4 regions of the Pseudobacillus sp. FSL P4-0506 genome follow, and region 2 is predicted to be linked to each of the others. Evidence: riboswitches for the same ligand, from Rfam matches in the RefSeq annotation. Region 2 holds a riboswitch; each other region holds the start of a gene.
The links. A riboswitch is a leader RNA that binds a small molecule or an ion and turns the genes downstream of it on or off. The one in region 2 is predicted to bind cyclic di-GMP.

Region 1: linked by a shared signal. The riboswitch ahead of MKZ02_RS15365 (anti-repressor SinI family protein) and the one ahead of MKZ02_RS18875 (amidase) in region 2 are both predicted to bind cyclic di-GMP.
Region 3: linked by a shared signal. The riboswitch ahead of MKZ02_RS13705 (methyl-accepting chemotaxis protein) and the one ahead of MKZ02_RS18875 (amidase) in region 2 are both predicted to bind cyclic di-GMP.
Region 4: linked by a shared signal. The riboswitch ahead of MKZ02_RS13355 (sensor domain-containing protein) and the one ahead of MKZ02_RS18875 (amidase) in region 2 are both predicted to bind cyclic di-GMP.

Annotation. Positions count from the first base shown of each region.
Region 1 covers NZ_JBBOOI010000001.1:3,059,177-3,063,549, forward strand. Annotated here, with positions in the region: gene MKZ02_RS15355 (LOG family protein) at 204-785, opposite strand; gene MKZ02_RS15360 (helix-turn-helix domain-containing protein) at 1,430-1,765, shown strand; gene MKZ02_RS15365 (anti-repressor SinI family protein) at 1,962-2,102, opposite strand; cyclic di-GMP riboswitch class I at 2,122-2,207, opposite strand; gene MKZ02_RS15370 (hypothetical protein) at 2,344-3,327, opposite strand; gene MKZ02_RS15375 (sugar phosphate nucleotidyltransferase) at 3,345-4,373, opposite strand, start outside.
Region 2 covers NZ_JBBOOI010000001.1:3,824,700-3,829,072, reverse strand. Annotated here, with positions in the region: gene MKZ02_RS18880 (FMN-binding glutamate synthase family protein) at 154-1,821, shown strand; cyclic di-GMP riboswitch class I at 1,906-1,992, shown strand; gene MKZ02_RS18875 (amidase) at 2,042-2,944, shown strand; gene MKZ02_RS18870 (methyl-accepting chemotaxis protein) at 3,127-4,373, shown strand, end outside.
Region 3 covers NZ_JBBOOI010000001.1:2,709,157-2,713,529, forward strand. Annotated here, with positions in the region: gene solA (N-methyl-L-tryptophan oxidase) at 308-1,453, shown strand; gene MKZ02_RS13700 (AraC family transcriptional regulator) at 1,689-2,561, shown strand; cyclic di-GMP riboswitch class I at 2,794-2,880, shown strand; gene MKZ02_RS13705 (methyl-accepting chemotaxis protein) at 2,900-3,700, shown strand; gene MKZ02_RS13710 (SDR family NAD(P)-dependent oxidoreductase) at 3,849-4,019, shown strand; gene MKZ02_RS13715 (SDR family NAD(P)-dependent oxidoreductase) at 4,039-4,373, shown strand, end outside.
Region 4 covers NZ_JBBOOI010000001.1:2,639,505-2,643,877, reverse strand. Annotated here, with positions in the region: gene MKZ02_RS13360 (sigma-54 interaction domain-containing protein) at 1-605, opposite strand, end outside; gene MKZ02_RS13355 (sensor domain-containing protein) at 899-3,022, opposite strand; cyclic di-GMP riboswitch class II at 3,110-3,193, opposite strand; gene MKZ02_RS13350 (MogA/MoaB family molybdenum cofactor biosynthesis protein) at 3,443-3,964, opposite strand; gene moaA (GTP 3',8-cyclase MoaA) at 3,989-4,373, opposite strand, start outside.

The sequences.
Region 1 (4,373 bases), 770 kb from region 2:
ATCGCCATTTCTCAGTCTAATCACCCATTAAACAGGGGGCTTTTTAACTATCAGTCATCTCTGGCAGCTGGCTGAGCGGGGATTCCTTGCGCTTTGTTGGTCAAACCCTTTTATAGCTAGTTATTAAGTTTTAAAAGCCTTCTAATGCCCTTTATGGGCTAAGTGACTACCCCTACAAACGATGGGATTTTCAACATTTTTAGTTAGCTTTGAGATTTTGTAATATAGGTTTTCACTGAAGGCGGCTGATATGTATTAAACTGATGAAGCAAACCCGCCGGATCAGTGTCTACAAGGGCCATAGAACGGTATTTTTCCTGTAAAAACTGTTCTTCTGTCATATGATTGAACAAGGTGACAAGCGGGGTGTAATAATTATTGATATTCAAAAGGCCGCATGGTTTTTGATGTAGTCCTAACTGAGCCCATGTGAAAATTTCAAAAAATTCCTCTAATGTTCCTGGTCCGCCCGGTAAGGCAATAAATCCGTCCGCTAATTCGGCCATCTTAGCCTTTCTCTCATGCATGGATTCAACAACAATTAGCTGAGATAAGTGTTTATGAGAAATTTCTCTTTCATCAAGAAAGCTTGGCATCACTCCAATGACATGACCGCCCGCTTCCAAAACAGCATCAGCTACCGCTCCCATTACTCCTACACTTGCGCCTCCGTATACAAGCTCGATTTGGCGCTTAGCAAGCTCTTTTCCTAAAGTTTTTGCTCCTTCAATATAAAGATCAGAAGCTCCATTACTTGATCCACAAAATACAGCTAGTCTTTTCAAAAAGTATTCCTCCTTACATTACCCAATGTTATTGATTATACATAACGATACACCTTTGGTAAACAATGGATGAGTCAATAAAAACGAGGCGGTCTCTTATGTTAGCCGACAAGTCTATCCATCCTACTCTTCAAAATCGTAATAGGAGTTAAATTTTACTTGTTAATGTTGATTATTCCCTAGCTAATATATCTAATGAAAGGGAAGAATGTCACATTTTATCCTTACGAGGAAAAGTCTTAACCTGTGGCAAAGACAGGTCCAATTGATTGTACGAGCTAGAGAGCTACCAGCAAACTCTTTTTTAGTCATAAAGAAAAGCCCCTCACCCGTGTGAGAAGCCATTCAAGCTATTTACTGCCGTTCTTCCCTTGACTGTCAAAAGGTTTCAGTCTGTTGCCAAACACATCTTTTCACATATAAATGCTCCTTTACCGATGAGCATCAGATAAGAAGATAGTACGTTGTGGAAACAATATGAGTGAGTCGCTTCTCTCATGTTTTTGTGTAATTTCAGCCCAGTCCTGCTGTAACTGATCATAAATGCTCCATTACTTTTAATAAGGGCTTTGTTCTTTTAAGCGGTATCATGTTAAAATAAATCTGTATAATTCGGTTTTCAGCATATTTTAAGGGTGATCATAATGTCTATAGGGGAAAGAATCCGTGAGCTTAGAATGTCTAAAGGACTTTCGTTGACTGAATTGGCAAATCGAGCCGGAGTAGCAAAATCATACGTCTCTTCAGTGGAACGCCAAATACAATTAAATCCTTCTATTCAATTTCTGCATAAAGTTGCCTCGGTATTAAATGTGAGTGTAGAGAAATTAATAGACGAAGGTGACAATCCTATTAAAGAAATTGATACTGAATGGCTCGAACTGGCCAAAGAAGCAATGGAATCCGGGATCAGCAAAGAACAGTTTAAACAATTTCTTGAGTTTCAAAAATGGCAGAAGTCTAATAGTCCCGATAAATAAGTTCTCTTTTAACGGGGCTTTTTCACTTGCCTTCCTTTAACAAACAAGCAGAAAATTCAGAAATAACGATAGGCAATTGATCCCGCATGTCAAACTTCTTTCGTAATGCTGTAGTTTTTATTAGGGCTCTATTCAACTATTTTCTGCTTATTTAGATCTGACCGCTTCACCGGAATGTCCCCCATTAGAGTCATCTTCAGGCAAGCCTAAAACTTGTCCCCTCAAACCGGCCGCTTTTCAAAAAATCCCTCACTTCCTGAAGAGAGATTCCTAGCTCTTTTGCTTCTTTTATTAAAACAATCCATTCCCTGTCCACTGAGACTTGGTCTTCTTTCATAAGAAAATCCTCCTAGAATATCGGCAGCCCAGCCGTCATAGCGTATTTCCCCTTAGACCTGAAGCTTTGCGTCCTTATTTTTCAATAAGTTTGCCTTTTTCTATGATTTGATATTCGCCTTTGCAAGAAAAAGAAAAGTTTTATTCTACTTAAATTTTAGCACCTGGATTGAGTTGTTTGCATTAGTTTTAGTAAAACATTTTATCACTTCTTTCGACGGAATAAACAGACACTTTTTTTCTCAGTAACTATTTTTCTGACCACGATCGTTGATCCATTCATCTGCTATATTTAGATCTAATTGATTATTTTCTGTTTCAGCTGTAAGCACTACGAGCGGCGCAGAATGCCTGATACGCTGCACATCCCAAACCATGCCCTCAAATTTATTATATGAACCATCCGCCTTTATGAATTGCTCTGTATGTTCGGTCAGTTGTACTTGCAGCCCTGTAAAATAATTGCCTGAGCACTCATTTGGAATGCTGATTGAACCTACTAACCGGATGCCAAAAACACAATCATCCAATGACACATTTTCAAAACGATTGGCATTAATCCAACTGTAAGTCTCATCTTTAGGATTTTCGGCTTTTAGTTGAATGCCTGTTTGGAAGCCCACTATAGAAATATTTTCAAAATGAACAAAGCTAATGTTGTGCCACGGACCCTTAGCATAAAGAGAAAGACCCGTTCCTTTGTAACTTTCACTTTTGTTGATAATCGCCATGTTTTCAATACGGGTCCTATTTGTGGCATCGAAGCGGTCCGTGCCTTTTAAAAAAATAACTTCCGACTGAAAATCAGGATCTACGATTTGCACGGTTCCATTTATAATGACGGCATCCTTCTCAACGGTTATCACACGCTCATTTCCCTTAACCACCAATATAGAATTTTGGCCAAACTCCAGTTTCACGCCTTCTTTGACAGTAAAGCCTGACTGGACGACATACTTTTTGTTTGCTCTAAACATTACTTTTTCTTTTTTGTATGTAACACAAAAATCAATGGCCTGTTGAATCGCCTTTGAATAATCGTCTGCTGTTCCTCTTTCATCTGTTGTAAAATCTTCTACTTCTACAACTTGTTCCCGGGATGCACGATTCGTCTGTTCAAGGTCGGGCTCTCCCCACCCCCGCAAACCTATCAGCAAATAGAAACTAACTGCTCCAAATAGAAAAATAATAGGCAGCCATCTAATGTGCATATTCTTCTCTAGCATCAATTTTGCCTTCTTATTCAACTTACTACTTTATTGCAATGCTGCACGACTTCATACCAGTCCATGTAAATGCGGTATATGTCCTCTTCTACTAAATTAGAACCTGATTGCACTTCGATAAATTCCAAATCTGTGATTGCCTTCAACCCATGTTCTGCTCCAACTGGAATATGAAGCACATCTCCCGCTTTCACAGAATAAATTAAGCCATTTAAAGCAAATTCTCCTTTTCCTTTAATAATTGTCCAGACTTCACTGCGAAAACGATGCTTTTGATAACTTAAATTCTTGGTAGCTTTTATGCAAACCCGCTTGGTTAATACCTCCGCTTCGTCCTCCACTTTCGTATAATCGAGCACGCGATACCAACCCCAGCGTCTCTCCTCATACATTGGCCGCTTCTGAATTCCATCAAGCAATGTCTTAACCCTCGGGCTTTTATTTTTATCCGATACGAGAATACCGTCGGGACTCGCTGCAATGATAAGATCCGTCACACCGACTACAGTAACTGGTATTCCCAGCTCATTAATCATATGAGTATTTGTGCAATCTTGACTGATTACTCCATCGCCCATTTGATTTGTGCACATTTCTTCTGTTAGTGTATTCCACGTTCCAAGATCTTTCCAATAACCGTTATAAGGAACCGTTACTATTTTTTTTGTTTTTTCAACGACTTCATAATCAAATGACTTTTTTGGCAGAAGCGAATACTGTTTGTATAACTCCTCGTAATGGATAGGCAAGCCCTTTTCTTCAAGGATAGATAAAATGTATTCAAGCTTAAATGCAAAAACTCCTGCGTTCCATAAAGCGTGCTGTTCTATTAAGCCAGCTGCTTGTAATGCAGACGGCTTTTCTTTAAAATGGCTTACTTCCATATAAGCCCGTTGAATGTCCTCAATTTTAGGTAAAATGTAACCATACTTTTCTGAAGGGAATGTCGGCTTTACACCTATTAAAGCAAGGTCTGCCTCAGAAGTTATCAATGTTTCTTCCAACCGTTCCACTTCATGGAAAAAACGGTCCTCAACAAATGGATC
Region 2 (4,373 bases):
AGCTTCCGAAAAAACATGGGAATGGTCCATTTTCGGAGGCTCTTTTCTTTACTGAAATAACAAGCGTCTGATGAAATTCTCTTCCCTGCATATATTCCTCGACGTACGTGCAAATTAAGGAAACCTGAACCGTCATAAATTGGAGGAATAATAATGAACCTTGCAGATTTTTTAATTATTTTAGGATCCGTGCTGCTGGCCGTTATTTTCATTATATTTATTTCTTTTCTAGTGTATATGATGTTATTTGATCGGAATCAGAAAAGCCACTCCATTTTAAGGAATTACCCACTTCTTGGAAGAATTCGTTATTTTTTTGAGAAGATTGGACCGGAAATGAGACAATATTGGTTCAATAGTGATACGGAAGGCCGGCCTTTCTCTAGAGAGGATTACGAACATATTGTTAAAAGTGCAAAATACAGCCGTGATGTTGTCGGATTTGGATCAAAACGTGACTTTGAGGAAGAGGGATTTTTCATACGAAATGATATGTTTCCGAAGCTGACAGAGGAACTGAAAGTAGACAGAAAAGAAAAAGTGTTAACAAAAAAATATATTTTATTAAAAGATCCTCTTTTTATGCAAAGAGAGGAAAAGCGGGAGGATGAAGAGGCACTCGCTTATTTGCTGGATGATGAGGAGGCTGTGGTGATTGGCCCAACTACTAAGCATCCGTTTATTTTAAAAGGACAGATTGGCATGTCAGCCATGAGTTATGGATCATTGGGAGACAAGGCTATTACCGCTTTATCCGAAGGGTTAGCTTTAGGAAAAGGATCTTGGATGAACACGGGAGAAGGCGGATTATCCCCTTATCACTTAAAAGGCGGAGTCGATATTATTATGCAGATCGGTCCTGGTTTATTTGGCATACGCGATAAACAAGGAGCAGTCGACTGGGAAGAATTAAAGAAAAAGAGTGAAATTCCGCAAATTAAAGCGTTTGAGATCAAATTGGCACAAGGGGCAAAGGCGCGAGGCGGACATATTGATGCCGAAAAAGTAACACCCGAAATTGCCGCTATACGTAAAGTTGAACCTTATAAATCAATTGATAGTCCAAACCGTTTTCGGGAATTTAGCGATGTGCCCTCCATATGTGAATTCATTGAGAAAATTCGCCACCATACTGGGAAACCAGTGGGAATGAAGATTGTCGTCGGCAGCAATAACAGTGTAGAAGAATTGGCTAAATATATGAAGGAAACCGGAAAAGGACCTGATTTTATTACAGTGGACGGAGGAGAAGGGGGCACAGGAGCTTCGTACCAGGAACTGATTGACAGTGTAGGGTTGCCGATTAAATCCGCTTTGCCTATTCTTGTAGCTACTCTTCAGAAATATGGGGTGCGTGACCGGGTAAAGATTATCGCTTCCGGCAAGCTGTTTACCCCTGACCGGATTGCAATTGCTCTTGCGATGGGGGCTGATCTCGTTAATATTGCGCGTGGATTCATGATTACAGTAGGATGCATTCAAACATTGAAGTGTCAATCGAATATTTGTCCGGTTGGAGTGGCCACCACTGATCCAGATCTACAAAAAGCACTTGTCATTGATGAGAAAAAATACCGGACAGCCAACTATTTGATCACCCTTCGGGAAGGATTATTCCGTCTTGCAGCAGCTGCCGGCTTAGAGTCGCCTGTACATTTTAAACCTCAACATGTTGCATACAAAGACGATAAGGGGGTTGTTACGCCACTTGCCGACATCCTCCGGGAGGTGGAGCAGCAAATAGGGGGGGATCAGAAACTAGACAATCATCGGGAAGAGCCGTTGCGAAAGTCGCCTCCTCTAGGCACAGAGCTTGTCTAAAGTGGGTGTCACACAGTGAGTTTTAGATAACTAATTGCTTTTGCTACATTTCTTAAACATTCCTTTCTTCTCCACCGATAATAAAGGTGTAAAAGGCAAACCTGGCGAAAGGCAGGGACGCAAAGCTACGGACCTAAGCAGCAGAGACTGTATGGCCGCCGGGCTGCCATTCTCCTCAGCATTGAAGAGCAATGGCTTTCAACAAAAGGGGGAGAACGGTGTGTACAGCGTAAAGAATGTGTGTTTGTTGATAGTGATGGCATTCATGGCAGGAAGTGCAGTATTTCTGATGACAAGTGACAGAGCGGCAGCAAATGAAGTGACGGAGCCGCGGTCAACTTGGCTATGGGATACACAGGAAATTGTTACAAGCAAAGATAAACTGCTTGCGTTTATGCAGGATCGTCAAGTGGGACGAGTATATTTGCAGATTGATCAGAGCATTTCAACAGAGCATTATAAAGAATTTATTAAACAGGCAGCAGCAAAAGGAATTCAAGTGCATGCGCTGGACGGTGCTCCTTCCTGGGTTTCCAGCAAGGGGCTTGCCCAGCAGCGAAGTTTTTTCTCCTGGGTAACCAATTACCAGGTGAAAGCATTGCCGGAAGAAAAGTTTAAGGGAATTCATTTAGATGTGGAACCGTATTTATATGAGGGATGGAACAGTCAATATAAAAAAACAGTTTTAGCTTATCAAACACTTTTGATAGAGGCCCATCAATCCGCCCAGCGCTTAGGTCTGCCTCTTGCAGTAGATATTCCATTTTGGTTTGATGAAAAAAATTACAGCAACACTTTAGGAAAAGGAAAGCTATCAGAGTGGGTCATTGCAAATACGGATGCCATTACCATTATGGCTTATCGGGATACTGCTGGCAGCCCGAACGGAATAATGGAGCTCGTTCGAAATGAGATGAATAACGCTGCAGCAAAGAATAAAAAAGTTTCTGTTGGAGTGGAAACAGTTCCTTCCACGGAAGCTGACTTTGTTTCTTTTTCTGAAGAAGGCGAGACATATATGTGGGAGCAATTAGCGATCGTTAAGTCTTATTACGGCAATCTTTCAAGTTTTGAAGGTTTCTCTATTCATTCCTTGCAAAGCTGGATGGCATGGCAGTCATGAAAATATCAAGCGCAACTTTTCTAGTTGCGTTTTTTTAGTTGTTTTAGATGTCTTTTACTGAATTTGTGTCATGTTTTAAACATTCCCAAAAAAATTTTTTTTATAGACGAGACTAGCTCTATATTTAGATGATAAATGTCCGATATAACTTAATAAAAACTTTACAAAAAAGGGGCTAGACAATGAAGATTCTACATGATTTGAAGATATCACAGAAATTATTAACCCTGATTATTCTCTTTGCTGTTATTACAAGCATTGTCGGTGTAGTGGGATATAAAAATATGAAAGAGATGGCTCATGGTTCAGAGATAATGTATAAGGAGCACTTGCAGCCGCTTGATTGGCTTGGGAGGATAAATGCCAATAACCGTGCAATCGATGCTTTCACCTTGGAAATTATGGTCACTAAGGACCCGGCCAAATACGAAGAGTTGATGAATAGCATTAATCGAGCAATAAAGGAAAATAATGCATGGATGGAGCAATACAAAAAAACAGAATTATCCTCCGAAGAGAAAGAAGGATTAGCAGTTTTTCAGAAAAGATTGCTTGAATTTCGAGAGCTGAGGCAAAAAGTGCTTGATTTGGCTGCTCAAAATAAGAACGATCAGGCATATGCTCTTTATAATCGAGAAGCTTCTCAGAAACGCCAGCAAATCAATCAGGCAATTAATGACCTTCAAGATTACAATGAGCAATTAGCGAAGAGAATTAAAGAGAAAAACAACGAGAAATTGGGAACAGCTAGGCTGATCTTAATTACAGTTAGTTTGTTGGGAATCGTTATTTCGATTTTCATTGGGCTCATGATTACGAAAATTATCGTCAATCCGATCAAACAAATCCAATCTTTAATGTCCAGGGCGGAAGACGGAGACTTTACGGTTGAAGGAAACTATCGCTCTAAAGATGAAATCGGCCAGCTGGTGTCCTCTTTTAACAACATGATTAATGGCTTAAAGCAAATTATTAAAACAGTGAGCGAAACATCTGAGTTGGTTGCGGCTTCTTCTGAAGAATTAAGCGCAAGCGCCGAACAAAGCAGCCGCGCTGGCGAGAGCGTATCTACTAATATTGAAGAATTGGCTAAAGGATCAAGCCGCCAATTAAGAAGTGTGGAAGAGAGCACAAAAATTATTAATGAGATGGCAGGTTATGCAGAGAAAATCACTGTTCATGCTGAGCAAGTGTCACAAAAAGTTTCCCAAACGTCTGATATGTCCTCTGAGGGAAAGCAGTCGATTGAAAAAGTTATGCAACAGATGAATTCCATCAATGAAAATGTTACAGGGTTAGGAGTTTCGATTAAAGAACTTAGCGAAAGCTCAAGTGAGATTAGGAGAATTAATGAGGTGATTACAGCGATTGCTGCTCAAACCAATCTTCTTGCCTTAAATGCTGCCATCGAGGCAGCAAGAGCAGGAGA
Region 3 (4,373 bases), 1.1 Mb from region 2:
CAGTAATAGTGGGCTGGGTAAAGTATGCCAGAGGCAAATAGACTTATTTTACATTCTTTAAAAAGTATTTTCCTTCTCCTCTCATTCCCGGCTCCTTTAGTTGAAGGGTAGAGTAAGACAATCCAGGAAGGAAGAGGACAAATGCGAGGGAAAGGTTTAGCATCCTTTCTGTGACGTTTTTTATCTTAACCATGTTGTTTTAGCTTTGGTTTGGGGATTGTTGCTTACAAATAGCCCGCAAGTTCATGATGTCTGGGAAATGAGAGTTCCAGAGTATTGATCAGAATAGAAAGGGAGACTCTCCGCTATGAAAAAGCATTACAGTGTCGTTATTGTTGGTGCCGGCTCTGTCGGAATGGCCACAGGCTGTTATTTAGCTAAGAAGGGGATCGATACTTTATTAATCGATGCGTTTGATCCTCCACATGGCAGGGGAAGCCATCATGGGGAAACTCGGTTAATCCGCCATGCCACTGGGGAAGGCGGCCATTATGTAAGCCTCGTTCTCAGAGCACAACAGTTGTGGAAGCAGTTAGAAGAGGAAGTGGGTCAGACACTTTTCATTCCATCTGGTACTCTGATGGTGGGAGAAGATGATGCTCCCTTTATAAAAGAAACAGTCAAAAGTGCTACAGAGCATTCTTTATCCTTAGAAAGGATGAGGGCGAATGAAATTCAAAAAAGATGGCCGGGTTTTTCAATTCCTGAACATCTTGTTGGCTACTTTGAATCCTCCTCTGGAGCTCTTCTTAATGAACAATGTATCCTTGCATACAAACAGTTAGGTCTAACATATAATATGTCACTAAAGAATAATACAAAAGTAGAATGCATTGATTTTTCAACTAGTGGAGTGGCTGTAAAAACTACAAATGAGACTGTTTATGCTGATAAAGTGGTGATTTGTGCAGGAGCTTGGACAGGTAAACTTCTTTCGTCATTAAGGTTGCCGTTACAGCCAATGCGTAAAACATTAGGATGGTTTGAAGCGAATAGTAAGAATTATGAACATCCTTTGCTGCCTTGCTTCTATTTTAATGTAGAAAATCAAAAATACTATGGGTTTCCAAATATAACAGGTGGTGGTGTGAAAGTTGGCCGGAATGATTCGGAGAGAGAAACAGATCCAGATGCAATGAGTCAGGACTTTGGCAAATACCTTAATGATGAAGGAGATTTAAGAAACTTTTTAGAAAAGTTTTTGCCAGGAGCAGCCGGCAAACTTATAAAGGGCAGCTCCTGTATGATTACAAAAACCCCCGATAAGGACTTTATTATAGATCAGTACCCTGGATTTTCGCACGTGATGATTGCCGGTGGGTTTTCGGGACACGGCTTTAAGTATAGTAGCGTTTTAGGAGAAGTACTAAGCGAGATAATCATTCATGGGCAAACGATTCATGATATTTCAATGTTTTCCATTTCAAGACCAGCATTAGCGACTGTAAGATGAAAAGTTGTTTTCTCATTTGATAGCCTAGAACTTGTTAGTTTAAAATAGATACGGATTAAAAGTAGTCTATAAATATTGGTTTAAAAGAAAAAACTCATTTGTATTCCAAATGAGTTTTTCATGTTGTTGAATAACATGTTTTACTATCTATGAGTGAACCCTGCATAACTGTGCACGAAAAGTCGGATGGATACATTCAACTCCTGCTATTCTTTTGATAAAGGAGGTCATATTAATGGATTTGCTTAAAGATATGAATGGCGCATTACAATATATCGAAGAAAACCTTACGAATGAGATTGATTTTAAAGAAGTAGCAAGACGGGCTTTCTGCTCCGAATATCACTTTAAAAGGATGTTTTCCTTTCTTTCAGGTGTTTCATTATCAGAGTACATCCGGCGCAGACGGCTTACTCTTGCCGCGTTTGAGCTTAAAGACAGCTGCGTAAAGGTCATTGACATTGCCGTGAAATATGGATACAATTCCCCCGATTCTTTTGCACGGGCTTTTCAAAATTTGCATGGCATCACACCATCAGAGGCTAGAAGTAATGGTCATTTACTTAAAGCTTATCCACGAATGACCTTCCATTTATCAATCAAAGGAGGAAATGAAATGAACTATCGAATGGAAGAAAAAAAGGCATTTCGCATCGTGGGTATGAAGAAAAGAGTTCCTATTATTTTCAACGGAGTTAATCCGGACATTGCCTCTATGTGGAGAAGCTTAGATAGTGAAACGATAAATACTCTAAAAAAACTTTCTAATGTCGAACCTATAGGACTTCTTAGTGCATCCACCAACTTTTCTGAAGGCAGGATGGAGGAAAAAGGGGAACTTGATCACTATATTGGCGTGGCAACAACGAAAGCGTGTCCTGATCATCTAACACAGCTTGAAGTTCCTGCTCTATCGTGGGCTGTATTTGAAGCCATCGGACCATTTCCGGATACGCTGCAAGATGTATGGGGACGCATTTATTCTGAATGGTTCCCATCCTCAAATTATGAACAAATAGAAGGTCCAGAAATCCTGTGGAACGAAAATAAAGATGTAACTTCACCCACTTTCAAAAGTGAAATATGGATACCAGTTTCAAAAAAGTAATGATAATCAATTAGAAAGTCAGCGTATCAGTTATCTTTCAAGCGCAGTAAAGCATCTTCTATCGAATTACCCCCGTTCTGAAGTCTGAACGGGGGTATGCTTGTTTGACGTTATAAAATGAAATAACTTTATTTTCATCTTATAGCAGTAGCCTAATAGTGATTTTTTATTTTCTGCAAAATTTTATAACATTGCCAATAAAAAGATTTATAATATAACTATTACTTATTAAAAATGTGAAAAGCAAACTTGTCGAAAGATTAGGACGCAAAGCCGACAGGTCTAAAACCAAATGGGTTATGATGGCTGGGCTGCCCCTACAATGAGAGGGGTAAAAAATGACTTCGCAAGTATTAAACGAAGCAGCTGTTGTAACGGCATTGGAGTCCAACTTAGCAATGATAGAATTTAACTTGAACAGAGAAGTGATTTGGGCGAATGAAAACTTTGCAAAGACTTTGGACTATACAGCCAGTGAAATGAAAAATATGAAGCATGAGCAATTTTGCAGGCCAGCGTTTAGAAACAGCAGGCAGTATGAAGACTTGTGGATGAACCTTGGAAAAGGAGTCAAATTCCAAGAGAAAATTCAGAGAGTAAGCAAGCGGGAAAATTTACTATGGTTCGAAGCGACCTATATTCCGGTTCGAGATGCGGACGGGGAAGTGGAAGCTGTTCTGAAAATCGCCACTAATATTACAGAACGAGAAAATTATACAAGGGGAATCATTTCTCAATTAAAAGATATGCCCGTAGAATTAGTCAATATAATTGTCACCAATTCTTCTGAAAAAATTCAGGCCATCGAATCATTAAAAACGCAAACAGATCTAATCAGTGAGATATCTAAACTTATACGCAATATTTCCTCACAAACGAATATGCTAGCCTTAAATGCAGCTATTGAAGCTGCCCGGGTGGGAGAACATGGACGAGGTTTTAAGGTGGTCGCTGATGAAGTGCGGAAATTGGCTGGTCAGGTTGATCATGCCGTTAAAAATATGAATATGAATGTAGAAAACATTTCAAACGAAGTAAGAAGGATTAGCCAAATAACCGATGATTTACAGCAAATAATCATAGAAACGCAATCCGAATTTAATAAGGATATTGAAGAATTCGAGAATATGATGAAATAAAAAACAATTCGTCGATCGTCATAAGAACAGATCACAGTTAGTAGAAAGGGACAAACCAAATAACGTCTAATTGGTTTAACGTTTGTTAAAAGATTTCTAATACTAAAGAATCTGGAAAAGATAAGAATAGAACTATGGAGAGGATGACTTGAGAAAAGCGATAGTTGTAGGTGCAAGTTCCGGAATAGGCGAAGAATTGGCGGAAATTTTATCGAATGAGGGATATATTGTCGGGTTAGCCGCTAGAAGGGAAGATAAGCTCCTTGCTCTCCAAGAACAACTAATACATAAGTCGATTGTCAAAGGAGGCAATAGATGAGAATGTTTCAGGTTTTGTAATGACAGTGAACGTGGCATATCAGCATTTTCTAGCGAAAAATGCAGGTCATTTATTCGGCCTATCATCGGTTGGAGCATTAATGGCTAATCCGGTTGCTCCTTTATACAATGCCTCAAAAACTTTCGTATCCAACTACTTGATGAACATCCGAAAAAAACTAAAAATGCAACAGGAAAACGTGTTTGCCACGGACGTTAAATGCAGATTCATTGATACGGAAATGGCTAAAGGCGAACCTGATAAACTGTTTTGGGCAGCATCTCCAGAAGAGGCTGCTTTGCAAATATATCATAGTATCAAAAAGAAAAAGAAGACAGTATATGGAACTAAACG
Region 4 (4,373 bases), 1.2 Mb from region 2:
CAATTTAAAGAAACGAAAGGCTGGCTGTATCTGTCACTTAAATTATGTATAGCTTGGGCAATAACTTCTTTTCCTGTTCCTGTCCTTCCGTAAATAAGTACAGTTGAATCCGTTTTTGAAATTTTTTCGATTTTATTTTTAATAGCTATCATAGTTGGATTGACGGTGATAATATCATCAATTGTATAAATGGTATCATTTTTACGGTACACTTTATGGCGAGCATACTTATCCATATGCTGAATATTTTCTTTCGGAAAAAAGTGTTTAGAAAACTCAACCGCTCCAATAATTCTATCTCCTTCTTTGATTGGGTAAGTCGAATTAACCGATACTACTACATTTCCTTTTGTTGTTGTAATTTCCTGTCTAATGTTACAAAGGGGACGGCCACTTCTTAATACATTCATTAACGTGCTATTTTCGTTGGTTAAATCTTTATAAAAAGAGGTGACATGTTTCCCTAGAAAGTTTTCGGGTCTGAGATGAAGCTCTTTCAATATATTTAAGTCAGCCATATCATAAAAAATAACATTTCCGTTCGCATCGACGACTAATACATTGTCGAAATCGGATAAGTTTTTAAAACTTTCTACATCAATCATCACCTTTTCTCCTCCTATCCGGTGTGAAAGTTCGTCATCTATGCAGCAGACCGCTCGTCAGTTAAAATGTCCGCTTAGAAAATTAGTGTATTCCAATTGTACCATGTCCTTTTTTGAAAATTAAAGGCTGCAAAATTTATTGCCGTGCAGATGTATGACAGATTGCTTGAATGATTAGCTGGCATAAGCATAAAAACCCTGATGGTGAGCCTATGCAAAAGCGACCCCCAGGGTTAAATAAATTATTATTCATAAACTAAATTTTTTCAACGTTCGTATTATTTTCATTCATGCTAGCCGTCTGCTTTTTCGCTTTGCCCTCTTTCGGCCGCTTCGATTAAATAGGTTTCAAAGTCTTCTCCTGACAACGGTTTGCTAAATAAAAACCCTTGTCCTTGGCTGCAGCCATCCTCATTCAGTACATCTAATTGCTCCTGGCTCTCCACCCCTTCAGCAATAACATTGATCCCAAGCGTCCGTGCAAGTGTTAAAACAGCTTGTACAATTGCCTGACTTTCTTCATTTTGATGAATATCCCGAATGAAAGAGGCATCGATTTTCAACGTATCCACAGGTAAATATTTAATGTAGCTAAATGAACTATATCCAGTACCAAAGTCATCAATAGAAATATGAATACCGATGTCCCGCAGTCTTTGCAAAGTATCGGCCGCGTGATCGATATCTGCAAATACACTTTCCGTTACTTCAAGCTCCAGCCATTGTGCCTCCAATCCGGTCTCTGTTAAAATTTCTTCAATTCTCTCTATAATATTGGGATGCGCTAATTGGCGAACAGACATATTAACCGAGATTTTTAATGGTGGGTACCCTTTGTTTTGCCATTCTTTATTTTGCCTACATCCACGCCGGAGAACCCACTCTCCAAGAGGAAGAATAAGGCCCGTTTCCTCGGCAACCGGAATAAATTTATTGGGAGAGATCCTCCCCAGCTCCGGATGGTCCCAGCGGACAAGCGCCTCCATTCCGATGAGTTGATTTTTAGAAATATCCATTTTGGGCTGATAATCAATATGAAAATGCTCAAGCTCAATCGCTTTTCTTAATTCATTCTCCAGCAGGATGCGCTCCAAGGATTTCTCTTCCATCTCTGGTTTAAATAATGCATAGCCGTTTCTGCCCCGTTTCTTAACGGAATAAAGAGCGGTATCCGCTTTATTTAATAATTCATCTGCATCTTCACCGTTCACCGGAAAAAGCGCAATGCCAATACTGCAGGAAAGCGTATAGTGCTCGCCTGCAACTTTCAATGGTTCTTGAAAGTTAGAATGAATCCTTTTGGCAATCTGATCCAGCTCTTCCATGCCCGATACATTGTTTAGCAACACAGTAAATTCATCTCCACCCAGCCGTGCGACTAAATCACTTGGTCGCAGCGAGTTTTTAATACGGCGAGCAGCCTCAGTTAGGATAAAGTCTCCATTCTCATGTCCCCAAGAATCATTCACAAACTTAAAGCGATCCAAGTCGATAAACATAACAGCAAGCTGAGAAGAATAACTCTTAGCATGATCCACTTCTTTTCTCAATCGGTTCATGAATAATCGGCGGTTAGGCAAGTCCGTCAATGTATCATGATAAGCTAAATGATAAATCATTCTCTCTGATTTTTTCCGTTCGGTTATATCTCGCATCGCCAGCACGAAGCTTTTGATCTCACCATCTTTATCAATGACGGGATTAATCTTCGTTTCCGTGTCCTTATACGCTCCCCGGTTCGTCTTTATACGGAATTCGAGCAGCGAGGATACTTTCTTTTTAGCAGCCAGAAGCTTTAACTCTTCAGAAAGAGTCAGTTGATCTTCTTCATGCACCCATTGAAAGATCCTTCCTGACTCTAATTTCGCAAGCTCATCGCCCAACAACAATGCATGAGATGGAGACATGTAGAGGAAGCTTCCTGACTGATCAATCACTGATACCAAGTCAGATGAATTCTCTGCAATTAGTCGATATTTCCCCTCGCTCTCTCTCAATTCCTCTTCCATCTTCTTTCGAAGACTAATATCGTTTCTTATCGATGCATATTGATAAGGTTTCCCGAGATCATTCAAAAAAGGAACAATCGTTGTGTCTACCCAATAAAACGACCCATCTTTCGCCTTGTTTCTTATCTCTCCCTTCCAGATTTGACCGGAACCAATCGTTGCCCACATTTGTTTAAAAAACTCCCGTGAATGATAACCCGAATTCAATATACAGTGATCTTCACCAAGGAGTTCCTCCTCATTGTATTTAGAAATTTTGCAAAATTTTTCATTCACGTAAAGTATCTTTCCTTGATGATCGGTAATAGCGACAATAGAAGACTGATCAATTGCATATTTGACATCTGTCAACTCTTTTAAAATATTCTCCAATTGATTGTCTTCTACATTCTTAGAAGGTACAGGCATGATAAATCTCTCTCTTCTCTTTGTTTTTTCTTTTGCTGTACAATATTTACTATACATATCTGGGTATATCCAAACAAAAAAACCGACTCAAAAAAGAGTCGGTTGCACTACTCGCTCCAAGCCATTCAAGTGCCCACATACAAATGACTGTTCATCGCTTCCACCATAAGATTGTTATAAAAAAATTCCACAAATGTCTTATTAGACTAACGTTTTTTATACAATTATCATAGTTCGATATACCCGTCAAGTCAATGTCTACCGTTATTTATTTCTAGCATTATTCGTCTCTTAATGAGGCCTATTTCACAAAGAAACCTAACAATATTTATGAGGCCTAGATCAAAAACCTTGCTTTTTCCTCTGACAAGAGAAAAGGATAAATACACCTCGTCTTACTCGTTTTTTATCCTTATTCACTTATCTATCTTTATTTAATTCTGCCACAATATGGCCAACTTCACGCAAAACCAGTTTTTCCATCGCTAATGTTACTGCGCCAGTAGAACCCGGCAGCGCAAAAATGATCGTTTCTCCAGCTACACCTGCAACAGCTCGGGATAAGATAGCCGCAGAACCGATATCTTCTGTATAACTAAGATAACGAAACAACTCACCAAATCCGGTTAGCTCTTTCTCAAACAACGGTGCCACTGCTTCAATCGTCACATCCCGCTTAGCCACACCGGTGCCTCCATTAATGATAACCGCATTGATTTGGGGGTCTTCAATCCCTTGCCGAACAGCTCCTGTAATCTGTTCCTTTTCGTCAGGAACGATCTGGTAGCGTGCAATGGAATGGTGACTGTTGATTAAAAACTCTTTAATTTTTTTTCCGCTTTTATCCGTTTCTTCTGTTCGTGTATCGCTGACAGTAATCACCTGACAGACAACATGCTTTGCCGCTTGCCCTTTATGAGCATGTACTCGTCTTTCATTCATGTGAAATGGGTGCACCTCTCTTCTTTAACCGCCAATATAAGACATCTCAATTTTTGGCCGGTTCTTTGCTGTTTCTTCCGTTCGCTCATCCGAATAGCGGTCCGTTCGCGCAAGCCAAAGAGCTGACATATGATCTCTTACTTTTTCTATTGAACTCGTCGATCGGAGCACAGCCTTTAAATCGCTGCCTTTTGTAGCAAATAGACAAGTGTACAATTTTCCATCTGCAGATATTCTTGCCCGGGTACATGTCGAGCAGAATGATTCTGTCACTGAAGAAATCACACCAAACTCTCCGCTTCCATCCTTATAACGAAAACGGCTCGCTACTTCGCCGTAATACGCTTCATCTGCTGGTTCTACAGGAAATTTGCTGCTGATGAACTTGACGATTTCTTGCTTGGATACG